3 regions of the Neobacillus sp. SAB-20_R2A genome follow, and region 1 is predicted to be linked to each of the others. Evidence: riboswitches for the same ligand, from Rfam matches in the RefSeq annotation. Region 1 holds a riboswitch; each other region holds the start of a gene.
What was found. A riboswitch is a leader RNA that binds a small molecule or an ion and turns the genes downstream of it on or off. The one in region 1 is predicted to bind S-adenosylmethionine.
Positions count from the first base shown of each region.

Region 1 (10,188 bases):
GAAACCAAGGCGGGGAGGGGAATGAAGATTTTGCTGGGGAGGACCGTGCGGACGCCTATGCGGCCTACGACCTGCTAAAATCACTTCCTAATGTAAAAAGGATACATATCTTTGGTTTTTCCCGCGGCGGAGTAATGGCGCTTTTGACGGGAATTGAATTCCCAGATGCATCTTCCTTAGTCACCTGGGGCGGTGTCAGTGACATGAGCTTGACCTACTATGAGCGGAAGGATTTACGAAGGATGATGAAACGGGTCATCGGCGGGACACCGGAGAAATTCCCGGACCGATATCAAGATAGAACACCTTTATTCGAGCTTGAAAGGCTGGCTGCCCCCGTCCTGATTATTCACGGTGTAAACGACAAAAATGTATCTGTCGAACACGCCTATCGTCTTGAAAGAAGGCTGCGAAGTCTGGACAAGCCAGTCGAACGCTGGTATTTTGATCATTTCACACATTATTTTCCGCCGGCAATTAACCGAAAAGTAGTGGAAGATTTGACGAAGTGGATGAAAATGCAAAACAAATAATGGTAATATAAAGATATAAATAGCAGAGGAGCGGATATGTTATGGGTATGCCTCTTGAATTAAATACTTTAATCGTCACAAAAGGGAATGAAAAAAGGATTGGAGAAAATCTGTTTGTACTTGTGAAAGAAGGATACAGATTATACCCGATTGAAATCCCTGTGGATGTCAGAAAAACACTGGACACAAACTCAAATGGTACAGCTTTAATAAAAAAAGTTGAATGGGAAAACAGCCGCACAACACTAACATATCAATTAATATCCTTAAACTCAACGAACTAGCAGGTGTTATCACCTGCTTTTTTTCTTTTGGAAAAGTGTAAGATTTGCCAAACAATAGCGTCTTATATAGAGATTAACAAATAGAGAGGGGGGGTAAGGTTGGAAGGAATTCAGCAAATAGAGAAATGGTTTATTCATTATGAGAAGGACGTTACCAATTTTCTTGTTTATTATACCGGAACGACAGATGTTGAGGATTTGGTACAGGAAACTTTTCTCCGTGCACTTCAAGCCTTTTCCCGGTTTAAAAATGAAGCAAGTCCCAAAACCTGGCTTATTTCCATTGCAAGAAATACAGCCATTGATTTATATCGAAAAAAATCGGTATGGCAAAAGCTGAAGGAACGATTAAACCGAGAATCACCTGATCAAAAAGAACTTCGTACTGAAGAGAAAATCTTAAAAAAGCAGGAGTATGCCCGCTTATATGAAGCGATTAACGAATTAAAGCCAAATTATCGGGATGTAATTTTGCTTAAGGGCATTGCCGAGCTTTCTTCACAGGAAACTGGCAACATTCTTGGCTGGTCGGAAAATAAAGTGAATGTTACCTTTTTTCGGGCCATGAAAAAACTAAATGAGCAATTAAAGGAGGGTGAATATTTTGAGCAATTTATCGGATAAAGAGCTGCTAGAAATGATGGCGGATTTTCCGAAACATGAGCTTTCCACAAAACAGAGAACGGACATGTTAAAAAGGATTAGTGAAGCAGGCACAGTCAAGCCAAGAAAGGTGTTTAACATCCAAAGACTGGGGGCTGTGGCAGCATTGTTCATACTTGCTCTTATTGCCCCGATTTTCTATTTTACGAATACAGCAGAGGAAAAGAGTCCCGGCAGCAGTAGTTCCGTTATAACAAAAGCCCAAGAGGGTGATTATTTTGCATTAAAGAATGAAGAGGGGAAACCTATTTATGCAGATAGTAATTTTGGTATCCCAAACAAGGTGAGCCTGCTTGCACCTCAGGACTGGATTGCAAAAGATAAAGGCACCGTTGCTAAGATGATGATTTTTTTATGGGGAAACTATGATTATTCGAAATCTCTCAAGGTCAATGCGGTCCACGTTAAAACAGGAGTCAAAGAGCACCTTGCTGAAACTCCTTTATCTGGAGGAATCTACGGAACGGATGCTCACACTGTAACAACCTTCAAACCATTGCCTTTTTCAGGAGTTTGGAATCTTCAATTCACAGTTGGTGATAAGAAGGTTGGTGCATTTTCCATTTATGTAAAGGAGCCGTATATCACAATTGGCAAATCAACATTAATGATTTCTGCGGAGGATCTTTACGCCGGCTTTTATGAACACGAGTTTATTGAAGTAGAGGGAAGCAATCTTCCCGATGAAATAGAATTGGAGATATTTCAATTAGAAACCGCTGAGGCATCGAAATTTACTTTTAAGAAGGTTGCAGACTATACAACAACGGATGGAAAGCATATTACGGAGTATGGCGGCGGGTTTACCATCAAAAAAAGCGGTAAATATCGTTTTACTGTTCTCCAGCAATCGGAGGAGGTCGAAGTAAGGAAACCAGTTGACGGGAAATAGAAAAAAAGAGGCTGATTTTGGAGGTCAGCCTCTTTTTTCTACTGTTTAAACGATTGGTCCGCCTTTTTCTTCAATCTCGACGGCAACGTTAGCGAATTTCTTAAAGTTCTCACGGAATTGCTCTGCCAATTCTTTTGCCTTTTTTTCATAAGCATTAGGATCTGCCCATGTTTTCATTGGCTGAAGCACTTCATCAGGGACCCCAGCAATATGGAGCGGGATATTTAGGCCAAAGAATGTATCCTTAACGGTTTCTACGTGATTTAGTTCTCCTTCAAGAGCTGCCTGCACCATTGCTCTTGTATATGAGAGTTTCATACGATTGCCAACGCCGTATTCTCCGCCAGTCCAGCCTGTATTGACCAAAAACACATTAACGTTATGCTCAAGTATTTTTTCTCCTAGCATATCGGCATAGCGTGTAGCCGGCAGCGGCAGGAATGGTGCACCAAAACAGGTTGAGAAGGTTGCCTGCGGTGAAGTAATGCCACGCTCTGTGCCAGCAAGCTTTGATGTAAATCCGCTTAAGAAATGGTACATTGCTTGTTCCCTTGTTAATTTAGCAATTGGCGGAAGAACACCAAATGCATCTGCAGTTAAAAACACAATGGTATTCGGATGCCCGGCAATGCTAGGCTGGACAATATTATCAATGGCCTCCATTGGATATGCGGCCCGAGTGTTTTCTGTTAATGTTCCATCATCGTAATCCGGAATTCTCGATTCCTGGTTAATCACAACATTTTCAAGAACGGTCCCGAAACGGATGGCATCAAAGATTTGCGGTTCTTTTTCACGGGATAGATTTATACATTTTGCATAGCAGCCGCCTTCAATATTAAAGACGCCATTTGATGACCAGCCGTGCTCATCATCGCCGATTAGACGGCGATTAGGGTCTGCGGAAAGAGTTGTTTTTCCAGTTCCGGATAAACCGAAGAATAATGCAACATCCCCTTCAATGCCGACATTCGCTGAACAGTGCATAGAGAAAATATTGTTTTCAGGCAGTAAATAGTTCATGACAGAGAAAATTGATTTTTTCATTTCCCCCGCATATTCAGTTCCTCCAATTAGAACTACGCGGCGTTCAAATGATATAATAATGAAGGTTTCAGAATTCGTACCGTCGACTGCCGGGTCTGCTTTGAAATTAGGGGCAGCAATTACTGTAAATTCAGCTTTATGAGTCAGAAGTTCATCTTCCGAAGGCCGAATGAACAACTGGTGGGCAAAAAGATTATGCCAAGCAAATTCATTTATGACTTGAATCGGCAGTTGTGATTTCTTATCAGCACCAGCAAAGCCTTTAAATACATAAACTTCTTCTTGCTGTTTTAAGTATTCTAATACCTTATTATAAAGATGATCGAAAGTCTCTTGTGAGATTGGCTGATTTAAAGAACCCCAGGCAATTTTATCTTTGGTTGACTCCTCCAAAACAGTGAATTTGTCTTCTGGAGACCGCCCAGTATATTTTCCTGTTGAAACACGAACCGCTCCGGTGGAAGTGAGTGTCCCTTCTTTTCTGCTGAGGATTTTTTCAACTAGCTGCGGCACAGATAATTGGACTTGGACATTACTTTCATTAAGTAATTCCTTTAATTCATTTGGGATATGAACAGAATTCATTTAATGAACCTTCCTTTTTATGGTTTTTTTAATTTGATATATTAATATTGATTAGTATAACACAATTAAAATAATAGTCTATACTAATTGACGAAATTATGCTGTATTTTATACCTTATTCTAAAGGTGATTAAAAAGTCATGAAAAAAACAGTTTAAGCATATTTTGTATCATACTCCATTGTATATTTTGGTTAATGTTGCTAAAAAATACATTGACATACTTTAAGAATCTGGGGTATGATTTAACCTTGAACGGATACTCTCTTATCCCGAGCTGGTGGAGGGACAGGCCCTATGAAACCCAGCAACCTGCAACTAGGAAAATGTCTATTTTTAGTCGTTTTTCGGGCAAAGGTGCTCAACCTGATGCAAGGCTTGTCCTTGAACGATAAGAGTGAAAGGCACGCAAAATGTTTGCATTCAACCTTTCCTCATGGAAAGGTTTTTTTGTCTATTGGGCAAACACACGTGCTGTTTGAATCGCTTTACTAATCTTCTAAAGAATTTCGGTTGGGTTTTTTCGGTAGTATTTCATAAAAACCTGATGTTTATTTCATACTATTAGGGATGAGTTCCGTATCAAAATGGAGGTTATTTGGAAAGGGTGTTAACCTTTGAAAAAAGCAGCCTCATTATTTCATTATTATAGGAGGAATTCAGATGTCACTAAAACGCCATTTGTTCACTTCTGAATCAGTAACTGAAGGTCATCCTGATAAGATTTGTGACCAGATTTCTGATTCTATTTTAGACGCCATTCTAGCAAAGGATGCAAATGCCCGCGTAGCTGCTGAAACATCAGTAACGACCGGCTTAGTTCTAGTTGCCGGCGAAATCACTACCTCTACATATGTAGATATCCCAAAAATTGTTCGTGAGACGATCAAAGAAATTGGCTACGTTCGTGCGAAATATGGCTTTGATTCGGAAACATGTGCAGTGTTAACCTCTATTGATGAACAGTCTCCGGACATTGCCATGGGTGTCAATCAAGCACTTGAAGCTCGTGAAGGTCAAATGTCAGATAAAGAAATTGAAGCAATTGGTGCAGGTGACCAAGGCTTAATGTTCGGCTTCGCCTGTAACGAAACGAAAGAGCTGATGCCTCTTCCAATATCTTTAGCCCATAAGCTTGCCCGCCGGTTAACAGAGGTTCGTAAAGAGGATATCCTTCCATACCTTCGTCCGGACGGAAAAACACAAGTAACGGTCGAATACGATGAGAACAACAAACCGGTTCGGATTGATACAATTGTTATTTCCACCCAGCACCATCCGGAAATTGGACTAGAGCAAATCCAGCGCAATGTTAAGGAACATGTCATTAATCCGGTTGTACCAAAAGAATTAATCGATGAAAATACAAAATATTTTATAAACCCAACCGGCCGCTTTGTAATCGGCGGACCGCAGGGGGATGCAGGACTGACTGGCCGCAAAATTATCGTGGATACTTACGGAGGCTATGCCCGTCACGGCGGCGGCGCTTTTTCCGGTAAGGACCCGACAAAGGTTGACCGTTCTGCCGCTTATGCTGCACGCTATGTTGCAAAAAATATTGTCGCAGCAGGTTTAGCTGATAAATGTGAAGTCCAGCTTGCTTATGCGATTGGTGTAGCAAGACCGGTATCGATTTCCATCGATACTTTTGGCACAGGCAAAGTCAGCGAAGAGGTATTGGTTGACTTAGTAAGTAAAAACTTTGACCTGCGCCCTGCAGGAATCATTAAAATGCTGGATTTACGCCGCCCCATCTATAAGCAAACAGCAGCTTACGGACATTTTGGCCGTACGGATGTTGATCTTCCTTGGGAACGCACTGATAAGGCAGATGCATTACGTGAGCAGGCAGAAGGAAAATAATATGGAGTGGGAGTTGCATTAAGGTGTAACTCCCATTTTTCATTAAACGTCTATTTTCTTGTTCAGTGTTTTAAAAATTGGAATAAAATGTTTAAGTAGGACTATTGAAGTGAAAAATGATGATACATGATTTTCCTTTTGTTCACAGTGCCATTTTTGAAAAAAAAGTGGTAGTATTAGAGAGTATGTTTTTACAAAAGGATATTTTGAAATAGAGTAGGTGAGGTACATAATGTGCGGTTTTATCGGTTGTGTACATGACAAAACGCAAAATTATCGTGACGAAGAAAAGCAGCTTTTTAAAAATATGAACGATATTATAACCCATCGTGGACCAGATGATGCTGGTTATTATTATGATGATCATATTCAATTTGGTTTTCGCCGGTTAAGTATCATTGATATTGAATCCGGGCACCAGCCGCTAACGTATGAAAACGAAAGATACTGGATTATTTTTAACGGTGAAATTTATAACTATGTCGAGCTTCGTGAAGAGTTACTCAAAGAAGGACTAACTTTTTCCACAAGCTCTGATACAGAGGTTATCATTGCACTCTACAGCCAGCTAAAAGAAAAAGCAGTTGAACGCTTGCGCGGGATGTTTGCTTTTGTTATCTGGGATAAGCAGGAACAAATACTTTATGGGGCACGAGATCCGTTTGGAATTAAACCATTCTTTTATATGGAGGATGGTGACAGAACCTTCTTTGCTTCTGAGAAAAAGAGCATTTTGCTGGCTCTTAAAAATGATGTGCTAGATTATGATTCCTTGCAGCATTATTTAACCTATCAGTTTGTTCCAGAACCTGATACCCTATCTGAAGGAATTAAAAAGCTTGAACCAGGCCATTATTTTACAAAAAAAATCGGCTCGAAGATGGAAATGAACCGCTACTGGAAGGCACATTTTCACCCAGTACTAAAATCGGAAGATGATTTCGTAAAGGAAATCCGTGATATTCTGTTTGATTCGGTTGAAAAGCATATGCGCAGTGATGTTCCGGTTGGTTCCTTCTTATCAGGTGGGATTGACTCTTCCATCATCGCCTCGATTGCAAAGCAATTCCATCCGGCTATTAAAACGTTTTCCGTCGGATTTGAGCACAATGGCTTCAGCGAAATTGATGTCGCCAAGGAAACAGCTGAAAAGCTTGGCGTAGAAAACATCAGTTATATCATTACGCCTGAGGAATATATGAAAGAAGTTCCGAAAATTATTTGGCATATGGATGACCCGCTTGCCGACCCAGCCTGTGTTCCATTATATTTTGTCGCCCGTGAAGCGAGAAAGCATGTTACGGTTGTTCTTTCAGGCGAAGGCGCTGATGAATTGTTTGGCGGTTATAATATTTACCGCGAACCTGGCGATTTGGAGATTTTCAATAAAATTCCTAGAGTCGGAAAGGTCCTTCTAAAAGGAATTGCCGATATGCTTCCGGAAGGGATGAAAGGAAAGAGCTTTATTGAACGCGGGGTGACACCGATGGAGCAGCGCTACATTGGTAACGCCAAGATGTTTGACGAAGCGGAAAAACGTGAGCTTTTGAGTGTCTATCGTGAAGGCTTAAACTATACCGATATCACCAAACCTCTTTATGAGGAATCAAGAGGCTATGATCCGGTTGACCGGATGCAATATATTGATATCCATACTTGGATGCGCGGCGATATTTTACTAAAGGCTGATAAAATGACGATGGCTCATTCATTGGAACTACGCGTGCCGTTCTTAGATAAGGCAGTATTTGAAGTGGCCTCGAAAATCCCAACTAGCTTGAAAACAGCTAACGGCACTACTAAGTACGTTTTGCGTAAGGCTGCCGAAGGGGTCGTTCCTGACCATGTTCTAAACAGGAAGAAGCTTGGCTTCCCTGTTCCTATCCGCCATTGGCTAAAGGCTGAGATGAATGATTGGGCAAAAAATATCATTCGTGAAAGCCAGACGGACCATTTAATCAATAAGACGTACCTGTTAAAGCTTCTTGATGACCATTGTCAGGATAAAGCTGACAACAGCCGAAAGATTTGGACTGTTCTTATGTTTATGGTTTGGCATCAGGTGTATGTTGAAGGAGTATACTCCTTTCAAAGCGAGTATAAAAAAGATATAGTATTAGCGAGTAGATAAATGGAAAAGTAAAGGCACCCATCGTTAAGATTGGGTGCCTTTTTGTAGGGATTTATAAAATTGCCCTTTTTCTGCATATTCTCTTGTGATTCTTTCCATTTCCTTAATGTCTTCAGGAGTGATTTCTCTAATAACTTTAGCTGGTCTTCCAAATGCTAATGTATTAGGAGGAATTTTTTTGCCTTGCGGAACAAGACTGCCAGCACCAATAAAGGCACCTTCGCCAATTTCCGCCTGGTCCAAAATAATCGATCCCATTCCAATAAGTGCACCTTTTCGGATGATGCAGCTATGTAATATGACCTGATGGCCAACGGTCACTTCATCCTCTAAAATAAGTGGGTTATTTGGGCTTTGATGCAGGACGGAATTGTCCTGGATGTTTACTTTGTTACCGATTCTTGTTGGCGCTACATCGCCTCTGATAACGGAATTAAACCAGACGCTGGATTCATCGCCGATTTCAACATCTCCTGTAATGGTTACATAATCTGCAATATAGGCAGTTTCGGAAATAACAGGGTATTTATCTTTAAAAGGGTAAATCATCATGCTCGCTCCTTTTTGAATGATAATTCTATTTTAACGAATCAAGCCAGGGAATGACAAAAAATATCGCAATTAAAAAATTCATTTAGATTCTTATTAGTCTTTCCTATATGGTAAAATACAAAAAATGATAACGTTTTAGGGGGATCAGTTATGTGGAAGTGGGAAGCAGAAGGGGAAGCGAAGGCTGTTATTGTCATGGTTCACGGCGCCATGGAGCACCATCGCCGCTACGGATGGCTGATTGAGATGTGGCGCACGTCCGGTTTTCATGTCATTATGGCAGACCTTCCCGGGCAGGGAATGACAACACGATCGCGCCGCGGACATATCGATTCCTTTGATGAATACATATTTGAAGTAAAGGATTGGGTTCAAGCAGCCTATCGATATGAATTGCCTGTTTTTTTGCTGGGCCATAGTATGGGCGGGTTGATTACTATTCGACTCCTTCAAGAAGAAAGAGTAAACATTGCTGGCGTGATTTTGTCCTCTCCATGTTTAGGCTTAATCAAGCCGCCATCCAAATTGTTAAACTTTCTTTCCTATGCCTTAAATGTGGTTTTTCCGTCCTTTAGAATGAATTCAGGGCTGACAGTACAAATGGCAACGAGGAATGAGGATGTCAGGGAAGCTGATTCGAATGATACTCTTTACGTGACAAAGGTTTCGGTAAGATGGTATCGTGAACTTGCGGATGCCATCAAACAAGCTTTCCTTAACCTCGGAAAAACACGTGATGTACCCATGCTGGTAATGCAGGCCGGGGATGACAAAATTGTGAATAAAGGCAGCGTGAAAGAATGGTTTAATCATGCTCCATTATCGGAAAAAAGATTTAAAGAATGGCCCAAATGTTACCACGAAATTTTTAATGAACCCGAACGGGAAGAAGTATTTGAATATGCTAAGGATTTTGTTTACAGCCAGTTAAAAGCCATCGGTTATATCGTATAGAATGGGGGGACTTTTCCATGAAGCCAATCACCCTTATGTCGAGGGTTTATCGCAAAATCATTCCGACTGTCCATCAAGAATTGGCGTATTGGAAAAATCGCGCCGAAAAAATTCCTAATCCGGAACTCAGGAAGCAGGCACTTGCCAGCATCGAGCATAAGACATTTCATTGTGAAGGCGGTGCCATAATGGCATTGACTGCTCAGGAGCACTATAAAAAAGCGGTCAAGTTTATTGTCGCCTACCAAACAATTAGCGATTACTTGGACAATCTTTGTGACCGGAGCACATCACTTGATCCAAATGATTTTGCGGCTCTTCATGAATCAATGTCAGATGCCCTTGTATTACATGCGGATCGGAAAAACTATTACCGTCTTCGCGAGGACCAGGATGACGGCGGTTATTTAAATGATTTGTCAGAGACATGCCGCAGTGTTTTAAGGGAATTGAAACATTATGAATTTATAAAAGAATTTCTGCTTGAACTTTGCGAATACTATTGTGATTTGCAAATTCACAAGCATGTAAAAAAGGAAGAACGGGTGCCTAGGCTTGAAAATTGGTTTCAACGCCATCAAAACCACTTGCCGAAAATGGAATGGTACGAGTTCTCAGCCTGCTCGGGTTCGACATTAGGAATATTTTGTCTAGTGTCTTACGCGATGCGGGATGATTTTAC
Region 1 covers NZ_CP145895.1:4,766,229-4,776,416, reverse strand. Annotated here, with positions in the region: gene V5M37_RS23455 (alpha/beta hydrolase family protein) at 1-533, shown strand, start outside; gene V5M37_RS23450 (DUF2584 domain-containing protein) at 575-817, shown strand; gene V5M37_RS23445 (RNA polymerase sigma factor) at 917-1,441, shown strand; gene V5M37_RS23440 (hypothetical protein) at 1,422-2,372, shown strand; gene pckA (phosphoenolpyruvate carboxykinase (ATP)) at 2,418-4,004, opposite strand; SAM riboswitch class I at 4,268-4,401, shown strand; gene metK (methionine adenosyltransferase) at 4,667-5,869, shown strand; gene asnB (asparagine synthase (glutamine-hydrolyzing)) at 6,102-8,000, shown strand; gene V5M37_RS23420 (gamma carbonic anhydrase family protein) at 8,025-8,549, opposite strand; gene V5M37_RS23415 (lysophospholipase) at 8,703-9,506, shown strand; gene V5M37_RS23410 (tetraprenyl-beta-curcumene synthase family protein) at 9,524-10,188, shown strand, end outside.

Region 2 (10,188 bases), 2.4 Mb from region 1:
GCCACTAACTATTCCCAACAACAAATTGATCTTCTTTTAAAGGATGCTAAATGGCTGCAGGGAAAAGCGTTTCATCATCATGAAATCATTGCAGACTTTCAGCGGAATTTTACCATTCTCCCGATGTCATTTTGTACAATTTTTCAAACCGAAGGTAATTTGGAAAGCTTACTGACTGGACAATACCATCTACTACTAGAAAAACTTACTTATCTTAAGGGGAAACAAGAATGGAATTTGAAGCTGTTTTGTGATTCCGAGCTGGCTTTATCCTATGTGTTAAAGAATAATCCAGCGATCACGGAGATGAAGCGAAAATTAGTCTCGATGCCAAAGGGAAAACAATTTTTGATGAGGAAAAAGCTTGATCAACTAGTCGCTGCGGAATTCGAGCTTGAGCAAGCCAAATGGCGCCATGAGATTTTACCCCAGCTAGGATCCGTCATTGATGATTCAAATCTCCGCCAAAATTGGGGAAAAGAAGTGACGGAAAGAAAAGATGAGATGGTTGGAAATTATGATTTTCTTATCCACGAAAGTAAAGTGGAACAATTTTTAAATAAAATAGCTGAATTAGAAAAAACGTATGAAGCTTTAGGATGTTCGTTTCAGGTAACAGGACCATGGCCGCCCTACCACTTCGCTAAGTTTGTGAAGGAGAAGGTGTAATGGAACGGTATCATCCCTTAGAAAACAAAGAAGTAACGCTTTTGGATTTATTAGATGGAATCATTGATACAGGAGTGGTCGTACGGGGAGAAATCCTGATCTCTATTGCCGATATTGACTTAATTATAGTCGACCTTAAGCTGCTTATATCGTCAATTGAAAGTGCGTTTGGTTCCTATGAACGTATGAATGGCAGGGAGGGAATAGAAAATGGAACGCTTGCCGCTAGACTCCAATAATGTTGAGCAAGGGTTAGCTAAATTAGTCCTGACGATTATCGAATTGCTTCGCTAGCTGATGGAACGGCAGGCGATGCGGAGAGTGGAAAGTGATTCGCTTACGGATGAACAGTTAGAGGAATTAGGGCTGACACTGATGAGACTGGAAGAAAAAATGGAAGAATTAAAGATTGTCTTTGGTTTAGAAAACGAAGAACTAAATATAGAACTAGGCCCGCTGGGGAGATTATTGTAAGACGAACGACAGGAGAGATACTATGCCCATTCAGCATGCACCTCAATCTTCAAATTTGCTTGAGGTTTTGGAAAAAATACTGGATAAAGGGGTCGTCATAGCGGGTGATATTAAAATATCCCTGGCTGATGTCGATTTATTAACAATCAAAATCAGGCTGTTGGTCGCCTCAGTAGATAAGGCAAGAGAAATAGGCATGGACTGGTGGGTGAATGATCCGTATTATTCTTCCAAAGCCAGATTGGCAGAGGAAGAACATGCCCGTCTACTGGAAAGAGTCGACCGATTGGAGCAATTGGTGGCAGAAAAATCATTGCCTGCTCCTGAAAAAGAAATTCTATTAGCAGAGCCCTCTGAGGAAAGAGCAAAAGAATTACTATTAGGCGATGAGCTGTTAGGGGATTCCCAGGAGAGCCATCAATCATTAAATGAATAAGAGGTTAACGGGGGCAGTCTGGAAAAGACGGCCCTTACTCTTTAGTATGGAATGAAATGTGACTACTGGGTAAACCTACTCTGCCACACCCATCAATGGCTTCAGGCTAAAATAGTCCAGCGCCTGATTGACATCGTGGACATCATATATTTTTTTCTCTAGACAGAATTGGATGACCAAGTCAAAGGTTTCACTGTCGGACAATGAAAAACCGGCCGAACTTAACAGTTTGTCGGTTTCTTTTTTGTTTAATTCAAGGGCAAGCGCCAAGGCCACTACTGTATTTTTTCGTGGGCGGTATTCTGGATTCGAGCGGATCTTAGAAAAATGCCTGCGATCCAATCCGGCTTTTTTGTAGGTTTCTGTGTCGCCAGCTCCTTTTTTATCTATCAATTTGAATAGAGTTTCGTTGAAGGTCGGCTGGCGCTTATTTTTAATAAAATCTTCTATTTCGAGACTATGTATTTCATTAGACTCCATCATTGAGTAAGTAAGGATGTTTAAGTTTCTTTCAACATATTCCTGCAATTCTACTAGCAAGTGTTTATCCAGCATAATTCTACCCCCAAAAATGTCGCTTGAGAGGCGACCATTTCCCAGATTTAATACCCTATTATTATTTTATAAACAATATTGAAAGGATGATAGAGATGAACACGAATATGACTGAAATTATTTTCTTGCTTGACCGAAGCGGGTCAATGGCTGGACTTGAAAGTGATACGATTGGCGGGTTTAACGGATTTATTGAGAAACAGAGGAAGTTGGAAGGGGAGACACGGGTAACAACTGTTTTATTTGACGATCAATACGAAATCCTATGGAATGGGGTTGATGCAAGGCAGATTAACCTCACTGATCAGGAGTATTATGTAAGAGGTATGACGGCAATGTTGGATGCAGTGGGGAAAACCATTCTTGACGTAGGATATCGGTTATCCAAAACTCCTGAAAATGATAAGCCCGGTAAGGTAATATTGGTGATCACGACTGATGGAATGGAAAACGCAAGTAGTGAATTTTCCTATACAAAAGTGAAGGAGCTCATCAAGCACCAAAAGGAGAAATATAATTGGGAGTTTATCTTTTTGGGGGCAAACATCGATGCTAAGGAAGAAGCGGGCTGTCTTGGGATTGATGTTGAAAATGCCTTTAACTTCGAAGCATCTGAAAAAGGTGTTGAGATTATGTATAATATGGTGTGTGAGCAAGTAATGGAGAGAAGGCAGAGCACAAGGAAACTTTAAAGCAGTAGTGTATTTGTTGTAATATATATAGTATCTACTTTGCTCAGTCTATAAGACTGAGTTTTTGTCTTGAGGTGAGTTATGCAAAAGGTAATTGTAATTGGGGCAGGAATACTCGGAGCATCCACTGCTTATCACCTTGCAAAATGGGGGGCCGAGGTTATCATAGTGGACCGGCATGTCCCCGGTCAAGCCACTGACGCGGCTGCGGGGATTGTTTGCCCATGGTTGTCCCAACGGCGTAATAAAGCCTGGTACCAGTTGGTTAAAGGTGGAGCCCGGTATTATCCAGAATTAATAGCTCAGTTAGAAGCAGATGGGGAAAAAGATACGGGTTATAAACGAGTTGGGGCATTAAGTATTCACACTGATCCAGCAAAGTTGGAAAAGATGGCAGAACGGGCACGGACCCGTTGGGAGGATGCTCCCGAAATCGGCGAAATAACAATTTTATCACCAACTGAAACGAATCGACTTTTTCCGCCGTTGTCCGATGAATTTGGGGCAGTTTTTGTTAGTGGCGGGGCACGTGTAAATGGCCGGGCTTTACGTAATGCACTTGTTAACGCTGCAGTAAAACATGGAGCCCAAGTTGTTAAAGGGGATGCTTCATTAATTAGTAGTGATAATAAAGTCCAAGGAGTTAAAGTATCAGATAGGTTACTATTCGCTGATCAAGTCATAGTCACTGCAGGAGCGTGGGCAAAGGAACTTTTGGATCCGCTGGGAGTTGAATTTTTGGTAAGGCCACAAAAGGCGCAAATCATACATTTACATATGCAAGACATGGAAACAAACTCGTGGCCTGTAGTCATGCCACCATCTGATCAATATATTCTAACCTTTGAAGGTGGGCGTGTTGTCATTGGAGCAACCCACGAAAATGATGCAGGATTTGATAATCGGGTAACGGCTGGAGGAGTCCAAGAAATCTTAAATAAAGCTTTAGCTGTTGCTCCTGGTCTCGCAAGTGGAACAATTTTGGAAACAAGGGTAGGCTTTCGGCCTTTTACTCCTGGTTTTCTTCCGGTAATCGGGGCTTTACCAAATTATGAAGGAATCTACTTAGCAAATGGCTTAGGCTCCTCCGGATTAACCAGTGGGCCCTATCTCGGTGCCGAACTTGCAAAACTGGTATTAGGTAAACAAGCAGAAATTGATTTTAATAATTATAATGTTGCTGGTGCTTTAGCCTAATGTTATGCACAAAGAGCTTTTCATGCGAAAAGCTCTTTTCTAATCGAACAAAAAAATTTTTAAATTAATAATAAGTTGATATGACAATGTTGAAAACGCTATCGGGTAAATTGCGCTATAATTTAGATGATTGACAAAACAAAAATAGATTTGTACTATCTTAATATAACTTAATTATTTGTTAATTTAATTTTCTTATCCAGAGCGACCGAGGGACATGGCCCGATGACGTCCGGCAACCCCCGATTGGGAAGGTGCCAATTCCTGCAGAATGACAGTACTTTCATTCTGAAAGATAAGCCGAAATTCTATTTAATTTCGACGCCCCTTTCAGAATGAATGGGGCTTTTTGTTTGGGTATAAAGTCTAGTTTAGATATCGGAAAAATGAGGTAATCAGTATGATTGAAATAAAGAACCTTAGTAAAATTTATAAGACAAAAAAGGGTGAAGTAAAAGGTGTTGATAATGTTTCACTAACCGTCCAGGAAGGTGAAATCTTCGGTATCGTCGGCTATTCAGGCGCCGGAAAAAGCTCCCTGCTCAGATGTATTAATCTATTAGAACGTCCCACATCGGGAAGTATTATGGTTGATGGCACAAACCTTACCTCCCTTAAAGGCGAGCAACTACGTTCAGCAAGGCTTAAGATTGGTATGATTTTCCAACATTTTTATTTAATCAGTCAAAAAACGGTTTACGAGAATATTGCGTTTTCTTTAAAAGCAGCCAACATGCCAAAAGAACAAATTAAAATTAGAGTAGAGGCACTCCTTGAAATGGTCGGCCTTTCTGATAAACGTGATGTCTATCCATCCCAACTCAGCGGTGGTCAAAAACAACGAGTCGGTATTGCAAGGGCTCTCGCAAATAATCCGAAGGTGCTTTTATGTGACGAAGCAACATCAGCACTTGACCCTACGACAACAAAGTCGATACTCAATCTATTGAAAAAAATCAATAAAGAACTCAACATCACCATTGTATTGATCACTCACGAGATGGATGTTGTTAAAGAAATCTGCAGCCGGATGGCAATTATGCAGGATGGACGAGTTGTGGAAGAAGGTTCGGTATATGATATTTTTGCCAACCCGCATACAGAACTTACAAAAGAATTTATTGAGAGTGTCGTGACCCTTGAAATCCCGGAAGTCATTCTAAAAAGCTGCCAGGGGCCAATAATAAAAGTTACCTTTAAAGGTAAGGTGGCGGGAGAGGGAGTTATTTCTGATACTCTTCAACAATTTAACGTAAAAGGTAATTTTCTGCATGGTTCAATAGAATATATTCAAGAGCAACCGCTTGGGATTTTCATAATGGAGCTAAAAGGACAAAAAGAGGAAATAGAAAAAGCCCTAAATTATATTGAAAACCGGGCCGCACAAGTGGAGGTGTTACACAATGGGCTTTGATTTTGCACATCTGATGGAGCTTATCCCGGATATCAATAAAGCATTTTTTCAAACCATCTATATGATTGCAATTTCACTGGTGGTTTCAACGGTAATCGGATTGCCGGTTGGGATATTGCTTTACATAACCGACAAAGGATTATTTATGGAAAATCGAGCTGTCCAGAATGTACTTGGTTTTATTGTAAACATGGTTCGCTCGATTCCTTTTATTATTTTATTGGTGGCATTGCTGCCGCTGACTAACTTACTTGTTGGCACAACCATCGGTCCAACTGCAGCTAGTGTTTCATTATCTGTAGCGGCGATTCCTTTTTTCGCAAGAATCGTAGAAAATGCTCTAAGAGAAATCGATAAAGGGGTAATCGAAGCTGCTATTGCTGCCGGGGCAACCCCGTGGATGATAATAAAAGATGTCCTATTACTTGAAGCAAGATCCGGCATTATCTCAGGTGTTACTTTAACACTCATCAGTTTAGTAGGATTTTCCGCTATGGCCGGAACAGTCGGCGGCGGCGGTATTGGAGACTTGGCGATTCGCTTCGGTTATTACCGGTACGACAATACCATCATGATTTCAACAGTTTTAATCTTAATTATTTTAGTTCAGGTCATTCAGCTTCTTGGTGACTATATCGCCAAAGTTGTAGATAAAAGAAGATAAATAAAGGGGAGAAATTATTATGAAAAAATGGTTAACAAGCATTTTATTACTATGTGTAGTCTTTGCACTAGCTGCTTGCGGAAACTCCGAGGACAAAACAGCAAGCGGTAAGGAAAAAGCAGCAGAATCAAAAGATATTAAAATTGGCGCTACTGCAGGTCCATATAGCGATATGGTAACAAAAGCGATTAAACCAGGCCTAGAGAAAAAAGGCTACAAAGTTGAAATTGTTGAATTCAGTGACTATATCCAGCCAAACAAAGCATTAAACAATGGCGATATCGATGCTAACCTGTTCCAGCACACGATTTACCTTCAAAATTTTGCAAAAGAAAACAACATGGATTTAACAGCTCTTATTTCTGTACCAACAGCACCAATGGGAATTTATTCGAACACATTCAAATCAATTAAAGATGTAAAAGATGGAGCTACTGTTACACTTCCAAACGACCCGACAAATGCAGCACGTGCTTTAAACACACTTCGTGATGCAGGGCTTATCACTATCAAAGCAGATGCAGATCCACTAAAAGTATCTGAAAAAGACATCGCTGAAAACAAGAAAAACCTGAAGTTCCAGCCAATTGAAGCAGGCCAGCTTCCTCGTTCTGTTGAAAGTGCAGATTTAGCTGCAGTACCTGGTAACTTTGCACTTGCCGCAAAGATGAATCTGCTTGATGCCTTAACACTTGAAAACATGGCTGACAATTACCGCAATATTGTAGCAGTAAAAACAAGCAACAAAGACTCACAATTATCTAAAGACATTAAGGCTGTTGTTGAATCCGCAGATTTCGAAAAAGTCATCGATGATCAGTTTAAAGGTTTTGGAAAACCAAGCTGGATGAAAAAGTAATTTTTAAATCAAAAGGGTATGGACGAGATCCATATCCTTTTTTCATTGGATACACCAATAAAGATTGGAGAATCCTAAAGGAAAAAGGAGGATTTCAAATGAGTTTTTTCAAGGGAAATGAAGAAAAGGAAAATCTTGAAGCAGTTCTTAAAGATTCTATAGAAATAGAAGAAGATTTGATGCGTACATATTTAATTACCGCCGAACGGGTTCATGACGACGATGAGCTAAAAGAACGTCTAGAAAACTTTGCGGAAGGGAATGCGAAGAGGACAAAACAGCTAATTGATGAATTAAATGAAACAAAAGAGAAGTAAGATTTACAAATTTATTAAATGAAAGAGTCCTATCATAACAGGGCTTTATCAAGTAGATAAATTAACATGGAAAAGCAGTGCAGTTTTCAGTTGTGAAATGCACTGCTTTTATTGTTGTATTGTTAATTCTTAAAAAAGATCGGTATAAGGCAAAACCTTTTTCTACCTGCTATTCTTATTATAACCATTTCTTGACCGGTACTGTTGCGGAGCCCGTGAAGGATACCTTAATGGAAAACTGAACATATGAACTAGAGCTGTAAATGGGATGGCAGCAAATAAAATAAACGCCACAATGATATGAATTTTAAAGAGCAAAGGCACCCCAAGCATTAAATCCGACCTTGGATGGAATGTGAACAAACTTCTGAACCAAGGTCCAATTGATAAACGGTATTCATATGCCCCTACCGTTGTATTATAGACGATCGTCATATATGCCCCAAGCCCTGCAACTAATATAAGCCATATGATGGTAAAATAGCTTGTCCCAGTAGTATGGGCACGAACCCTTGGTGAATTGAATTTTCGAATCAGCATCAAAACTAGCCCGATTACCACCATGAGACCCGCAAGACCACCTCCTGCTATGGCAAAGAAATGATAGATATGGTCTTTGACTCCGAGTGCATTGTATACACGTAATGGAATTAATACGCCCATTACGTGTCCAACAAAAGCAAAGATAATCCCATAGTGAAATAGGATAGAGGCGATTCCCAATCCTTTTTTTTCAAAAATTTCTGTTGAAGGCGCAGTCCAACTTTTGCCGCGAAAAACAAAACGATAAAATGTTGCAATAATAAGGATTGTTCCGCAAATATAAGGAAAAATTGTCCACCAAAATACAACTTCCATCATAGCCCCTCCTTTTTAGCGATACATCAATGGATATGGCAACTCATCCAGGTCAGCATCTTCCCGAAGTCTTTCTAAAGCAGAGATCTCTTCTGCATCCGGAGTTTCAAAAACATACATCATCCCTAATTCAAGCACTTTCTTGTAAGGATTATCCTCAGGAAGATTTGTTAAGATCCGGTCAACGGCATAAGCAATTCTTCTTGAAAGTTTGTTGATTTTTTCTTCTTCGGGTACAATAGCCAAAAGTTCTAACAACATAGGGATATAATCTGCCATATCATGTCCGATGTATTCAAGTCCGGCTTCAGATATGAGTTTTTGTAATTGGATAAGAGCAAAACCGCGTTTTCTGCTGTCTCCTAGTTCATGTGCAGTTAAATATAGATTGGTCCCTTCCTTATAATCAAAGGTCTCTACATATAGCTGCTCCAATTGCACCGATGGCATTTGATAGAAGGGATAAATTCTATTCAATACTTCCTTTTGAATATCCTCTGATGTGATCGATTCGCAAATAAAGCTTATGATTGTTTCTTGATCTTCAAAAAAAGAAGTATCCGGATAATCCAAAAGACGCGATAAAAGCATTAAAATCGCTTTTTCTTCATTCATTATGCATTTTCACTTCTTTCAAATGGATAGGTCATCATACCCTCAGGAGGAGCTAAATCTTCAATGCTGCAAGCTCCCTGTTTGTAATGTAAGTAATCATTCATTTCACGACGGCCAGTCGGAATGACAAATCGTTCATTGTATTTTGCGACTGCAAGTAACCGAGCCATCTCTTCTAATTCTTCATTATGGGTACCTGCTTCATCCATTAATTTAGTCAACTTTTGTTTGTCCACTCCACCCACGGTTTTTGACCTCATATAAACCCTCATCGCTGCCATTTTTAATAAGACCTTACGAATAACAGATGTATCATCAGCTGTTAAAATTGAAGCCAAATACTCCATTGGAATTCTCATTTGATCTACTGCTGGAATATAGCCTTCCGCACTTAAATCTTGTTCGTTAGTAATGTGGTTCATAATCGGGCTAAGCGGCGGTACATACCATACCATTGGAAACGTCCGGTATTCTGGGTGAAGCGGAAGTGCAATCTTCCACTTTATTGCCATCTTATAGATTGGAGATTCTTGTGCACTTAAAATCCAACTATGATTGATTCCTTGTTTTTCTGCTTCCGCAATGACTTCAGGGTCAAATGGGTCTAAAAATACAGAGAGTTGAGATTCATATAAATCTTTAGGATCTTTAACGGATGCAGCCTCTTTCACCCGATCTGCATCATACAAGACCACACCAATATATCGAATTCGACCTACACAAGTTTCGGAACAAATGGTTGGTAAACCGGCTTCCGTTCTCGGATAACAGAAATTACATTTTTCGGCTTTGTGTGTATTCCAGTTATAGTACACCTTATGATATGGACATCCATTCATACAAAAACGCCATCCCCGACAAGCATCCTGGTCTACTAATACAATTCCATCTTCGTCCCTTTTATATAAAGCACCAGAAGGGCAAGAGGCAACACAGGAAGGATTTAAGCAATGCTCGCATATCCTTGGCAGGTACATCATAAAGGTCTTTTCATATTCCGTTTTAACGTGTTCCTGAAGTTTTCGTACATTCGGGTCATTTGGAACAGATTCGCTCCCTCCCGCCAAATCATCATCCCAGTTTGGACCCCATACCGGTTTATCGATATAGTTTCCTGTAATCATCGAACGAGGACGGGCTACAGGTATACTTTCTCCTTTATCCCGTTTGTGAAGATGCTGAAAATCATACGTCCATGGCTCATAAAAATCATTTAGATCTGCCATATTGGGATTGTAAAAAATATTCGCCAATTTTGTAAGAGGTCCACCGGCTCTTAAATGCAATTTACCGTTTCGCAAAACCCAACCGCCTTTATAGCGGTTGGTGTTTTCCCATTCCTTTGGATAGCCTACCCCAGGTCGTGTTTCAACGTTATTGAACCACACATACTCCATTCCAGGTCGGTTAGTCCATACATTTTTACAAGTAACAGAAC
Region 2 covers NZ_CP145895.1:1,247,460-1,257,647, forward strand. Annotated here, with positions in the region: gene V5M37_RS06180 (GvpL/GvpF family gas vesicle protein) at 1-669, shown strand, start outside; gene V5M37_RS06185 (gas vesicle protein) at 669-908, shown strand; partial or broken gene V5M37_RS06190 (gas vesicle protein K) at 880-1,143, shown strand; partial or broken gene V5M37_RS06195 (gas vesicle protein) at 1,166-1,456, shown strand; gene V5M37_RS06200 (hypothetical protein) at 1,655-2,134, opposite strand; gene V5M37_RS06205 (vWA domain-containing protein) at 2,230-2,826, shown strand; gene V5M37_RS06210 (NAD(P)/FAD-dependent oxidoreductase) at 2,908-4,023, shown strand; SAM riboswitch class I at 4,216-4,325, shown strand; gene V5M37_RS06215 (methionine ABC transporter ATP-binding protein) at 4,424-5,437, shown strand; gene V5M37_RS06220 (methionine ABC transporter permease) at 5,427-6,101, shown strand; gene V5M37_RS06225 (MetQ/NlpA family ABC transporter substrate-binding protein) at 6,121-6,960, shown strand; gene V5M37_RS06230 (hypothetical protein) at 7,059-7,277, shown strand; gene narI (respiratory nitrate reductase subunit gamma) at 7,440-8,135, opposite strand; gene narJ (nitrate reductase molybdenum cofactor assembly chaperone) at 8,151-8,750, opposite strand; gene narH (nitrate reductase subunit beta) at 8,750-10,188, opposite strand, start outside.
Region 2: another riboswitch for S-adenosylmethionine. It lies ahead of V5M37_RS06215 (methionine ABC transporter ATP-binding protein); the one in region 1 lies ahead of metK (methionine adenosyltransferase).

Region 3 (10,188 bases), 170 kb from region 1:
TAAAGGTGAATACAAGCTTGTTGAGTTCAATCCAAAAGCGATTGATCTTAAGAAAATTAAGAAACAAAAAGGCGTTATTAAGAAAAACAGCGGCGCAAGCCTAATCGATATCGGTGATGGAGTAGCACTCTTAGAGTTCCATTCTCCAAACAATGCACTTGGCATGGACACGATTCAAATGATCAACTTTGCTGTAGATGAAGTGGAGAAAAACTACAAGGGCCTTGTTATTGGCAACCAGGGCAAGAACTTCTGCGTAGGTGCTAACCTGGCAATGATGCTGATGGAAGCGCAGGATGACAACTATTGGGAGCTTGACATGGTAGTTCGTCAGCTGCACAAAGCATTATTAAAAGTAAAATACAGCGCCAAACCGGTTGTCGCTGCGCCATTTGGCATGACACTTGGCGGCGGTGCTGAGGTTTGCCTGCCATCTGCACATATTCAAGCTTCTGCTGAAACGTATATGGGTCTTGTTGAAGTCGGTGTCGGCCTGCTGCCTGGCGGAGGCGGAAACAAAGAGCTTTACATTAAGCACTTGGAAAACATTCCAAACGGCGTACAATTTGACCTGCAGCAGGTTGCCAATAAAGTTTTTGAAGCAATTGCCACTGCGAAGGTTTCTACTTCTGGTGAAGAAGCACGCGAAAACAACTTCTTAAGCAAAGCCGACGGCATCAGCGTCAACGGCGACCATCTTTTATACGATGCGAAGCAGGCTGTTCTTGCACTACATGAGAAAGGCTACAAAGCACGCGTAAAGAAAAAGGTTCCGGTTGTCGGTGAAACAGGCTATGCAACACTTTTACTTGGTGCGGAAGCGATGAAGCTTTCCGGCTACATTTCTGAGCATGATTTAAAAATTGCCAAGAAAGTTGCTTACGTCATTGCCGGCGGTAAAGTACCATATGGTACCGAAGTCGACGAGGAATATCTATTAGACCTTGAAAGAGAAGCTTTCTTAAGCTTAATCAAAGAACCTAAAACACAGCAGCGCATGCAGCACATGCTTGTGAAAGGGAAGCCGTTAAGAAACTAGAAAACGAGCTCTAAGCATAAAAAATTATGTGACAGCCAGGGGCCCTCGTGCCCTTGGCAGCCATATAGATTCGTATATTCCAAGATTGGAAGAAAGAGAGGGAACTTGCATGAGAGAAGCGGTAATCGTTGCCGGAGCAAGAACACCGGTCGGCAAATCGAAAAAAGGAACGCTTGCCCAGGTTCGTCCTGATGATTTGGGGGCATTAGTCGTTAAAGAAACATTAAAGCGTGCCGGAAATTATGATGGAAATATCGATGATTTAGTCATTGGCTGCGCGACACCTGAAGCAGAGCAAGGCATGAACGTGGCAAGAAACATTGGGGCATTGGCAGGACTTCCGCACACGGTTCCAGCCATTACTGTCAATCGTTTCTGTTCATCCGGTTTGCAGGCAGTTGCATATGCAGCACAGTCCATCATGCTTGGGCACACTGACACAGCGATCGCCGGCGGCGTGGAATCAATGAGCTTGCTGCCAATGGGCGGACACGTGATCCGGCCAAACGCAAAATTAGTCGAAAGCGCACCGGAATATTACATGGGAATGGGTCATACAGCTGAAGAGGTAGCGAAAAAATATGGCATTTCACGTGAAGAGCAGGATGCTTTTGCAGTGAGAAGCCATCAACGAGCTTTCAAAGCCATCCAGGAAGGCAAATTTGTTGATGAAATCGTTCCAGTTGATGTTACTTTCCGCTCTGTCGGCAAAGACAATAAACTGGTTGAAAAAACAATCAAGTTTTCTGTCGATGAAGGTGTTCGTCCGGAAACGAATCTTGAAACACTTGCAAAGCTTCGTCCTGCATTCTCGGTAACAGGTTCAGTAACTGCCGGTAATGCATCACAAACAAGTGATGGTGCGGCTGCAGTAATGATTATGGACCGTGAAAAAGCAGAAGCGCTTGGCCTTAAGCCATTAGCAAGATTCCGCTCCTTCGCTGTCGGTGGCGTTCCGCCGGAAATCATGGGTGTCGGTCCTGTTGTTGCCGTTCCAAAGGCACTTAAGCTCGCTGGCCTTGAGGTTTCCGATATCAACCTGTTTGAATTAAACGAAGCCTTTGCTTCCCAGTCCATCCAGGTCATCCGCGAGCTTGGCCTTGATGAAGAAAAAGTGAACGTAAACGGCGGTGCGATTGCATTAGGCCACCCGCTTGGCTGTACAGGTGCAAAATTAACTTTAACGCTAATCAATGAACTTAGACGCAGACAGGAACAATTCGGTGTCGTTACCATGTGTATCGGCGGCGGAATGGGTGCTGCAGGCGTATTCGAATTACTTTAATTTATTTGGCGGCGGCCCTGCCCTCGAGCGAGTCGCCCCCACCCTGCCAATTTAAAATTAGGAGGAATTTTCGATGACTGAAACTAAAAAAATCGTTAAAGGCGGAGCCTTTTTAATTGAAGATCTTACTTATGATCAAATCTTTACCCCGGAAGATTTTACGGAAGAGCATTTAATGATTGCCAAGACAGCTGAAGACTTTGTGGAAAAAGAAGTTCATCCTGTTCTTGAGCGTCTTGAAAACCATGAATTTGATATTACTGTCAAGCTTTTAAAGGAAGCTGGCGAACTAGGTCTATTAGCTGCTGACGTTCCTGAAGAGTACGAAGGTTTAGGCTTGGACAAAATCACTTCATCTTTAATTACTGAAAAAATGGCCGGCGGCGGCGGTTTCGCGCTTTCCCACGGTGCACACGTAGGTATCGGTTCACTGCCAATCGTTTTATTCGGTAACGAAGACCAAAAGAAACGTTATTTACCAGCTCTTGCATCTGGTGAAAAACTTGCCGCTTACGCACTAACTGAGCCAGGTTCAGGTTCTGACGCTCTAGGCGCAAGAACGACTGCCAAATTAAATGCAGAAGGCACTCACTATATTCTAAACGGCGAAAAGCAATGGATCACCAACGCCGGCTTCGCAGATGTATTTGTTGTTTACGCTAAAATTGACGGTGAAAAGTTCTCAGCATTTATCGTAGACCGTAGCTTCCCTGGCGTTTCTACCGGCGCTGAAGAAAAGAAAATGGGGATCAAGAGCTCATCCACTCGTACCCTTATTTTAGAAGATGTCCCAGTTCCAGTTGAAAACCTATTAGGCGAAATCGGCAAAGGCCATGTTATCGCGTTCAACATCTTAAATATCGGTCGTTACAAGCTTGCAATTGGTGCTGTGGGCGGTTCCAAGAAAGCATTTGAAATGACTGTAAAATATGCAAACGGCCGTCAGCAATTCAAAACACCAATTTCTCAATTTAATTTAACAAAAGAAAAGTTCGGAACATTGGCTTCTGAAATTTATGCTGCTGAAAGCTCCGTATGGCGTACAATCGGCCTATATGAAGAAAACCAAGGCAAGCTTTCCGATGAAGAAACTAAAGATATTAAGAAACTTGCGGATTCTATCGCTGAATATGCAATTGAGTGTTCATTAAACAAATTCTTCGGCAGTGAAGTGCTTGCCCATGTGGTTGATGAAGGTGTACAAATCCATGGCGGTTACGGCTTCATGCAGGAGTACCCAATTGAAAGAGCATACCGTGACGCCCGTATCCAGCGTATTTTCGAAGGAACAAACGAAATCAACCGTCTTCTTGTTCCAGGAACGCTTGTGAAAAAAGCGATCAAAGGCGAGCTTCCATTATTCCAAAAAGCAATGGCCCTTCAAGAAGAATTAATGATGTTAATGCCTGAAGAGCCAGGCGATGAGCCATTAGCACAGGAAAAATATCTAGTAAAGCAAGCTAAGAAGCTTGCGCTAGTTGCCGCTGGTTTATCAGCTCAAAAATTTGGCAAGGCCCTTGAAAAAGAGCAAGAAATCCTTGCAAATATCGCTGATATCATTTCAGACGTATATTCAATGGAATCTGTTGTGTTACGTACTGAAAAAGCAATTGCCAAAGACGGTGCAGAAAAGAACCAGCAGAAGCTTCTTTACACTCAAATCTTCTGCCAAGAAGCGTTCAACCGTATCGAAGCTGTTGCCAAAGAAACACTTGTGGCTGTTGAACAAGGCGACATGCTGCGCATGATGCTTTCGACACTAAGAAAGCTGACTCGCCACACTCCAATCAACGTAATTGCGAAAAAACGCGAAGCTGCCGATGTCATCATCGAAGCAGAACGTTATTTAGTTTAATATCTTGTACCGGGTCCCTTTTGTTCATGTAGGGGCCCCTTTTTTATTTTAGAATTTTTTCGAAACTTGGCAGGATTTTCACGAAATTAGTCGAATTGTTTGGTTGGATATTTTTTATTTTGAAAATAGTTATGGTAATATTCAATTATGACTGAATTTTAGTAAAAGGCGGTGAAAGGATGTCTTTGACTTTTTACTGGTATCCGAAGTGCGGAACATGTCGAAACGCAAAAAAGTGGCTTGACCAGCATGAAGTTAATTACGAGCCTGTACATATCGTGGAAAACCCTCCATCCCGTGAGGAAATTCGAGATTTTTATCAAAAAAGCGGCTTGGAATTAAAGAAGTTTTTCAACACTAGCGGAATGAAATATCGTGAATTAGGCGTTAAAGACAAATTAAAGACCGCTTCCGAAGATGAACTGTTAGACTTGCTTGCGTCTGATGGCATGTTGCTGAAACGCCCGATTTTAACAGACGGTGAACATGTCACTGTCGGCTTTAAAGAAGATGAGTTTGAGAAAGTATGGACGAAATAGTCCATCATTAAAATGGCAATCGATTTATTTCGATGATAGATATTATTAGCAAAATCATGGAGGGATTTAGACAATGAGTACACCAAAAGAATTGCGTTATACTGAAGAACATGAATGGGTAAAAAACGAAGGCAGCCTCGTGCGTATTGGAATCACCGACTTTGCACAGCATGAATTAGGAGACATCGTTTTCGTTGAACTTCCTGAAGTCGGCGATGAAATCAATGCCGGCGAACCATTCGGCAGCGTTGAGTCTGTTAAGACGGTTTCCGAACTTTATTCTCCGGTAAGCGGCAAGGTTGTTGAAATTAACGAAGACCTGAACGATAACCCTGAATATGTGAACGAATCTCCATATGAAAAAGCATGGATGATCGTGGTTGAAGTCTCAAATAGCGGCGAGCTGGATGAACTGCTGACTGCTGAGCAATACGAAGAAATGATTAAAGAAGATTAATTTTTTGAGCAAAAAAGCGCCCATTGCGGGTGCTTTTTCTTTTTATTACCACTTTTTCTTCTGCGTTAATGGGGAAACTATAAATAAAATTATATGGCAGGTGGAAAAAATGACATTGAATCAACATAAGATAGACGTAACAGACCGGGTAGTGGGCAAGCTCAAAAATGGAGAATTAGAGCTGTTTTTGGAAAATCAGTCAATCGGCATATGTAAGCTTCCAGAGAATGTTCAAATGAAGCTTGAACATCATTTTGAAGCCGAAGGCCAAAAAATATATCAGCATGTCACCACAACAGAGGGCCGGGATGCCAAGTATACTGACTGTGATGATGGTGGATGGTGCTGAGAAATGAAAAGATTCCATCATCTTTTAAGCAAATTCCTATTTTAAAAATACTAATGATGGTATAGTTGACATACAAAGATGTGTACACGTATTAGTAATTCCGGAATATGTTAACAGTAAACCACTTCATATCAGGTGATGGATGATGAATGATTCGTATGTTGACAAAGTTCTTATTGTGGAAGGAAAGTCGGACAAAAACAAGGTCAAGAATATTTTAAAAGAGCCCGTCGAAATAATTTGTACAAACGGGACCATTAGCCACACAAAGTTGGATGAGTGGATTGATATTCTTGAGGACAAAGATGTCTACATTCTTGTTGACGCCGACGCTGCAGGTGAAAAGCTGCGCAAGCTTTTTAAAAGAGAATTTCCAAATGCAGAGCATTTATATATAGACCGAATGTACCGCGAAGTGGCAACCGCCCCAGAGCACCACTTAGCAACGGTTTTGCTGGGGGCAAACATTGACGTGCATAAAGAGTTTTTAGAGATGGGCTGAAGTTACTGATGTTAGAATGGAATCGAGATGAATTTTCCGCGTTTTGGGAGAGTGGCGAGCGCGGCGTAGTTTACTTTTATACACCCATGTGCGGGACCTGCCAAGTGGCCGGGAAAATGCTAGTTGTCGCGGAGGCAGCACTTGGGGATGTTAGTATTGGAAAAATGAACCTAAACTACTACCCCGATTTGGCTCAGTCTTTTGCGATTGAGAGTGTGCCGTGTTTATTGTTTGTGGAAGGTGGGCGTGTTGCAGAGACGCTTTATGCATTTCATTCGGTTCCGTATTTGTTGGAGAAAATAAAAGGGTATTTGAGAGGATGAGCAGACGCCGGGTGGGGCGTCTGTTTTTTTATAAAGCTATAGTATATGGGTAAATTTGGTGAAAATGATCTTATAAATCATAAGACCAGATTCGTTAGTTGGAGAGAGAGAAATGATTTTATAAAGGATTCATAAGACCAGATTCGCTGGTGAGAGAGAATGGAATTGTCTTATAAAGGGTTCATAAGACCGGATTCGTTAGTTGGAGAGAGAGAAATGGTCTTATAAAGGATTCATAAGACAGATTCGCTGGTGAGAGAGAATGGAAATGGTCTTATAAAGGATTCATAAGACCAGATTCTCTGGTGAGAGAGTGTGGATCTGGTCTTATAAAGGATTCATAAGACCAGATTCGCTGGTGAGAGAGAATGGAAATGGTCTTATAAAGGATTCATAAGACCAGATTAGTAGGCCAAAGAGGGTGGAAATGGTCTTATAAAGGGTTCATAAGACCAAACTCACCGATCAGAGAGGGTGGAAATGGTCTTATAAAGGGTTCAAAAGACCAAACTCACCGGTCAGAGAGGGTGGAAATGGTCTTATAAAGGGTTCATAAGACCGAATTCACCGGTCTGAGAGGGTGGGATAATCTATAAAAGATTCATAAGCGCCCTAAAGTAAAAATTTGTAATAAAAACAAAAAAGTAATACGATTAACCACATAATTACTTTTGAAGAAATGGATCGAATTCACACCAAGTTATTCGTAATAAGAATATTTCACTTTCCCTCTAGTGGTAAAATGCTTCTGTAAAATCCTTCTAATTTTCCTTTTGTCAATCTTCTTCCCGCACCACTCAAACACCAAATTCGTACTAATCTTCCTTTCAGGAAAAAGTAATCGTAACTCCCTCACACACCGCAGCACCGCAGACTCTAGTTTCTCCTCACACCCACACGCATTACAAACCATTTTCCTCTCCCCAACAGAAACCGAAAATGAATTGCAGTTCGAACAATATGGACCCTTTATCAGCTCCTCATATCTATAAGCGGGCTTTGTAGCATTTGGATAATCACCTTGATCCAAAGAAATTAACAGGTCTGCCAGTCTCTCATGGCCACCATTCAGGTTTGATGGGATATTTTCTAATTTTCTTATGAAGCGATTGAGTTGTGTTGAGAGAATAACATGATTGTTTTGAGGAGCATTGTATAGGGTAAATGTGGGGCTAATATGAACCACGTAGGATTCAACCGGCAGATTAAATCTGTACTCTTCGAGAAGCTGCCGCAGCTTGGACTCTGCCTTCAACAATTGAAGGATAGGGTCGTCAATTTCGGTATCATTTTTACAAAAACGGTCGGGATCAGATTTATAAATATAGTCTCCTTCAAAATTTTTAACATCAATCAGGTAAATTGTTTTTTGAAAAATAATAATCGTATCGATTTGAAAGTATTTTCCTTTCAATTTAAAGAGCAAGTCATTTAATACGATGCAGTTATTCTTCAATCCTTCAGAAATAGCATCAAACATCAATTCTCCTTGATAGCCTTTTTCAAGAGTGTAATACTTTCTCCTGTCTGTATCAGCAAGTGCCATACGCGGGTTTAAGGCCCGTAACATAAGCAACTCCTTTGGTACTCCGCGCGATTTTTTTGGTATAGGCATAGTCCACATCCTCTCAAATAATTAAAAATACCCATATCCAATTTTACTCCAACTTACTGAAACGCAAATTAGAATGTATGAATATTTTGTTAACATTACCAGAATCTTGCATAGTCCGACATATTTCTCGGGAAATGTTAATATTTCCCCACCTGTTCGAAGATAATGTCGAGCAATTCATAAAGGAATAGGCGAATCGCTGCTGAATAGTAATTGGTATAGACGAGGATTTCGGAGTGATTAAAATGATAGAAGAGGTTAATAGCTTTTTAAAAACATTCAAAGACCAAGGACATATTCTTCCGCTAATTCAGCACGCAGAACTAAGGATTAACCTAAGCACCACCGAACAGCAATCGTTTCAACTGGTTATTAAAAACGGGGAAATATTCGCCCTCTATGACTCACACCCGGATCAGGCAAATTGCCAAATCCACGGCGGCCCGCAAGAACTAAAGCAACTTCTGGAAGGGCAAGAAAGATTAAGGGTACTGCAACGGATTGGCGCCCTGAACGTAAAAGGGGCACTAAGGACCATATTACTACTGGAATCACTATTTTATTTAACTAAAGCCCAGACAAATCTTGCCGAAATAATTTAATCAAAGGTATTGACTCGGAATTAAAGTTCAGGTATTATTTTTTTAGAATATTCAAGCAACGAACAGCAAACTAAATATACATTCTTATCAGGAGCGGCGGAGGGACTGGCCCGTTGAAGCCCGGCAACCGGTGGACCACACGGTGCTAAATCCAGCAGAGCAAACGGGCTCTGAAAGATAAGAAGAGCGGAGAACCCCCATCTTCTTATAGGAAGCATGGGTTTTATTTTTATATTGGGAGGGAATAAGAACTATGTCAGAAAAACAAAAGAAGTTAAGGTTTGAAACACTAAGTGTTCACGGTGGTCTCTCACCAGACCCTGTAACAGGAGCACGGGCGCTACCTATCTATCAAAATAACGCCTACCAATTCAAAAGCACAGAGCATGCCGCCAACCTATTCGCCTTAGCGGAACCTGGGTACATATACACAAGGATTCACAATCCAACCACAACTGTTTTCGAAGAAAGAGTATCGCTCCTAGAAGGCGGCGTTGGCGCACTGGCAGTGGCAAGCGGTATGTCTGCCATCACATTGGCCATCTTAAACATTGCCGAAGCGGGTGATGAGATTGTTGCTGCATCCAATCTATATGGCGGAACGTATAATCTATTTGCAGTGACCCTGCCTAAATATGGGATTAATGTGAAGTTTGTCGACCCTGAGAATCCGGAAAACTTCCGTGCCGTCATAACGGAAAAAACAAAAGCTGTTTTCGCTGAAACGATCGGCAACCCAAGCTTAAGAATCCTTGATATTGAAAAGGTAGCCAATATTGCTCATGAAGCAGGGGTTCCTCTTATCGTGGACAACACCTTTGCAACACCATACCTATGCCGTCCAATTGAGCATGGCGCTGATATCGTCGTTCACTCCGCAACCAAGTGGATATTAGGTAATGGAACAACTACAGGGGGCATTATTGTCGACGGAGGCAAGTTCGATTGGAATTCACCGAAATTCCCTGGCTTTACAACGCCAGACTCCAGCTATCATGATCTTGTCTATGCTGAGGCGCTTGGACCGGTTGCTTATATTATTAAAGCACGCGTACAGCTTCTCCGGGACTTGGGGCCGGCACTAAGCCCGCAAAGCTCATTCCAGTTTGTTCTTGGGTTAGAAACGCTTCATGTACGGATGAAAGAGCATGTCGCCAACACCAAAAAGGTAGTGGAATACTTGAATAATCATCCTGCGGTTGAATGGGTTTCTTATCCGGGACATCCATCACATCCTGATTACGAATTGGCGCAAAAATATTTACCTAAGGGCGCTGGTTCGATGGTTGTATTTGGTATTAAAGGCGGAAGAGAAGCCGGTGCGAAATTAATCGATGCAATCACCCTATGGGCGCACGTGGCCAATGTCGGCGATGCCAAGAGCTTAATTATCCACCCTGCAAGCACCACACATCAGCAGCTGGATTCGGAAGGATTAAAGTCAGCCGGTGTTTCCGAGGACTTGATCCGTCTTTCCATTGGAATCGAAAATGTTGAGGACTTAGTGGAAGATTTAGAGGACGCAATCGAAGCTGCAACAGGCTTAACATCTTTAAAAGCAAATGCCTAAATTTTCCTTATATAGTTTTTTGAAAATGTAGAATTTTGTCGTTGACACTACT
Region 3 covers NZ_CP145895.1:4,936,329-4,946,516, reverse strand. Annotated here, with positions in the region: gene V5M37_RS24410 (3-hydroxyacyl-CoA dehydrogenase/enoyl-CoA hydratase family protein) at 1-1,039, shown strand, start outside; gene V5M37_RS24405 (acetyl-CoA C-acetyltransferase) at 1,149-2,324, shown strand; gene V5M37_RS24400 (acyl-CoA dehydrogenase family protein) at 2,398-4,179, shown strand; gene V5M37_RS24395 (arsenate reductase family protein) at 4,359-4,718, shown strand; gene gcvH (glycine cleavage system protein GcvH) at 4,792-5,175, shown strand; gene V5M37_RS24385 (YusG family protein) at 5,285-5,524, shown strand; gene V5M37_RS24380 (toprim domain-containing protein) at 5,670-6,026, shown strand; gene V5M37_RS24375 (thioredoxin family protein) at 6,035-6,349, shown strand; gene V5M37_RS24370 (nuclease-related domain-containing protein) at 7,050-7,964, opposite strand; gene V5M37_RS24365 (SCP2 sterol-binding domain-containing protein) at 8,210-8,566, shown strand; SAM riboswitch class I at 8,648-8,750, shown strand; gene V5M37_RS24360 (O-acetylhomoserine aminocarboxypropyltransferase/cysteine synthase family protein) at 8,820-10,136, shown strand.
Region 3: another riboswitch for S-adenosylmethionine. It lies ahead of V5M37_RS24360 (O-acetylhomoserine aminocarboxypropyltransferase/cysteine synthase family protein); the one in region 1 lies ahead of metK (methionine adenosyltransferase).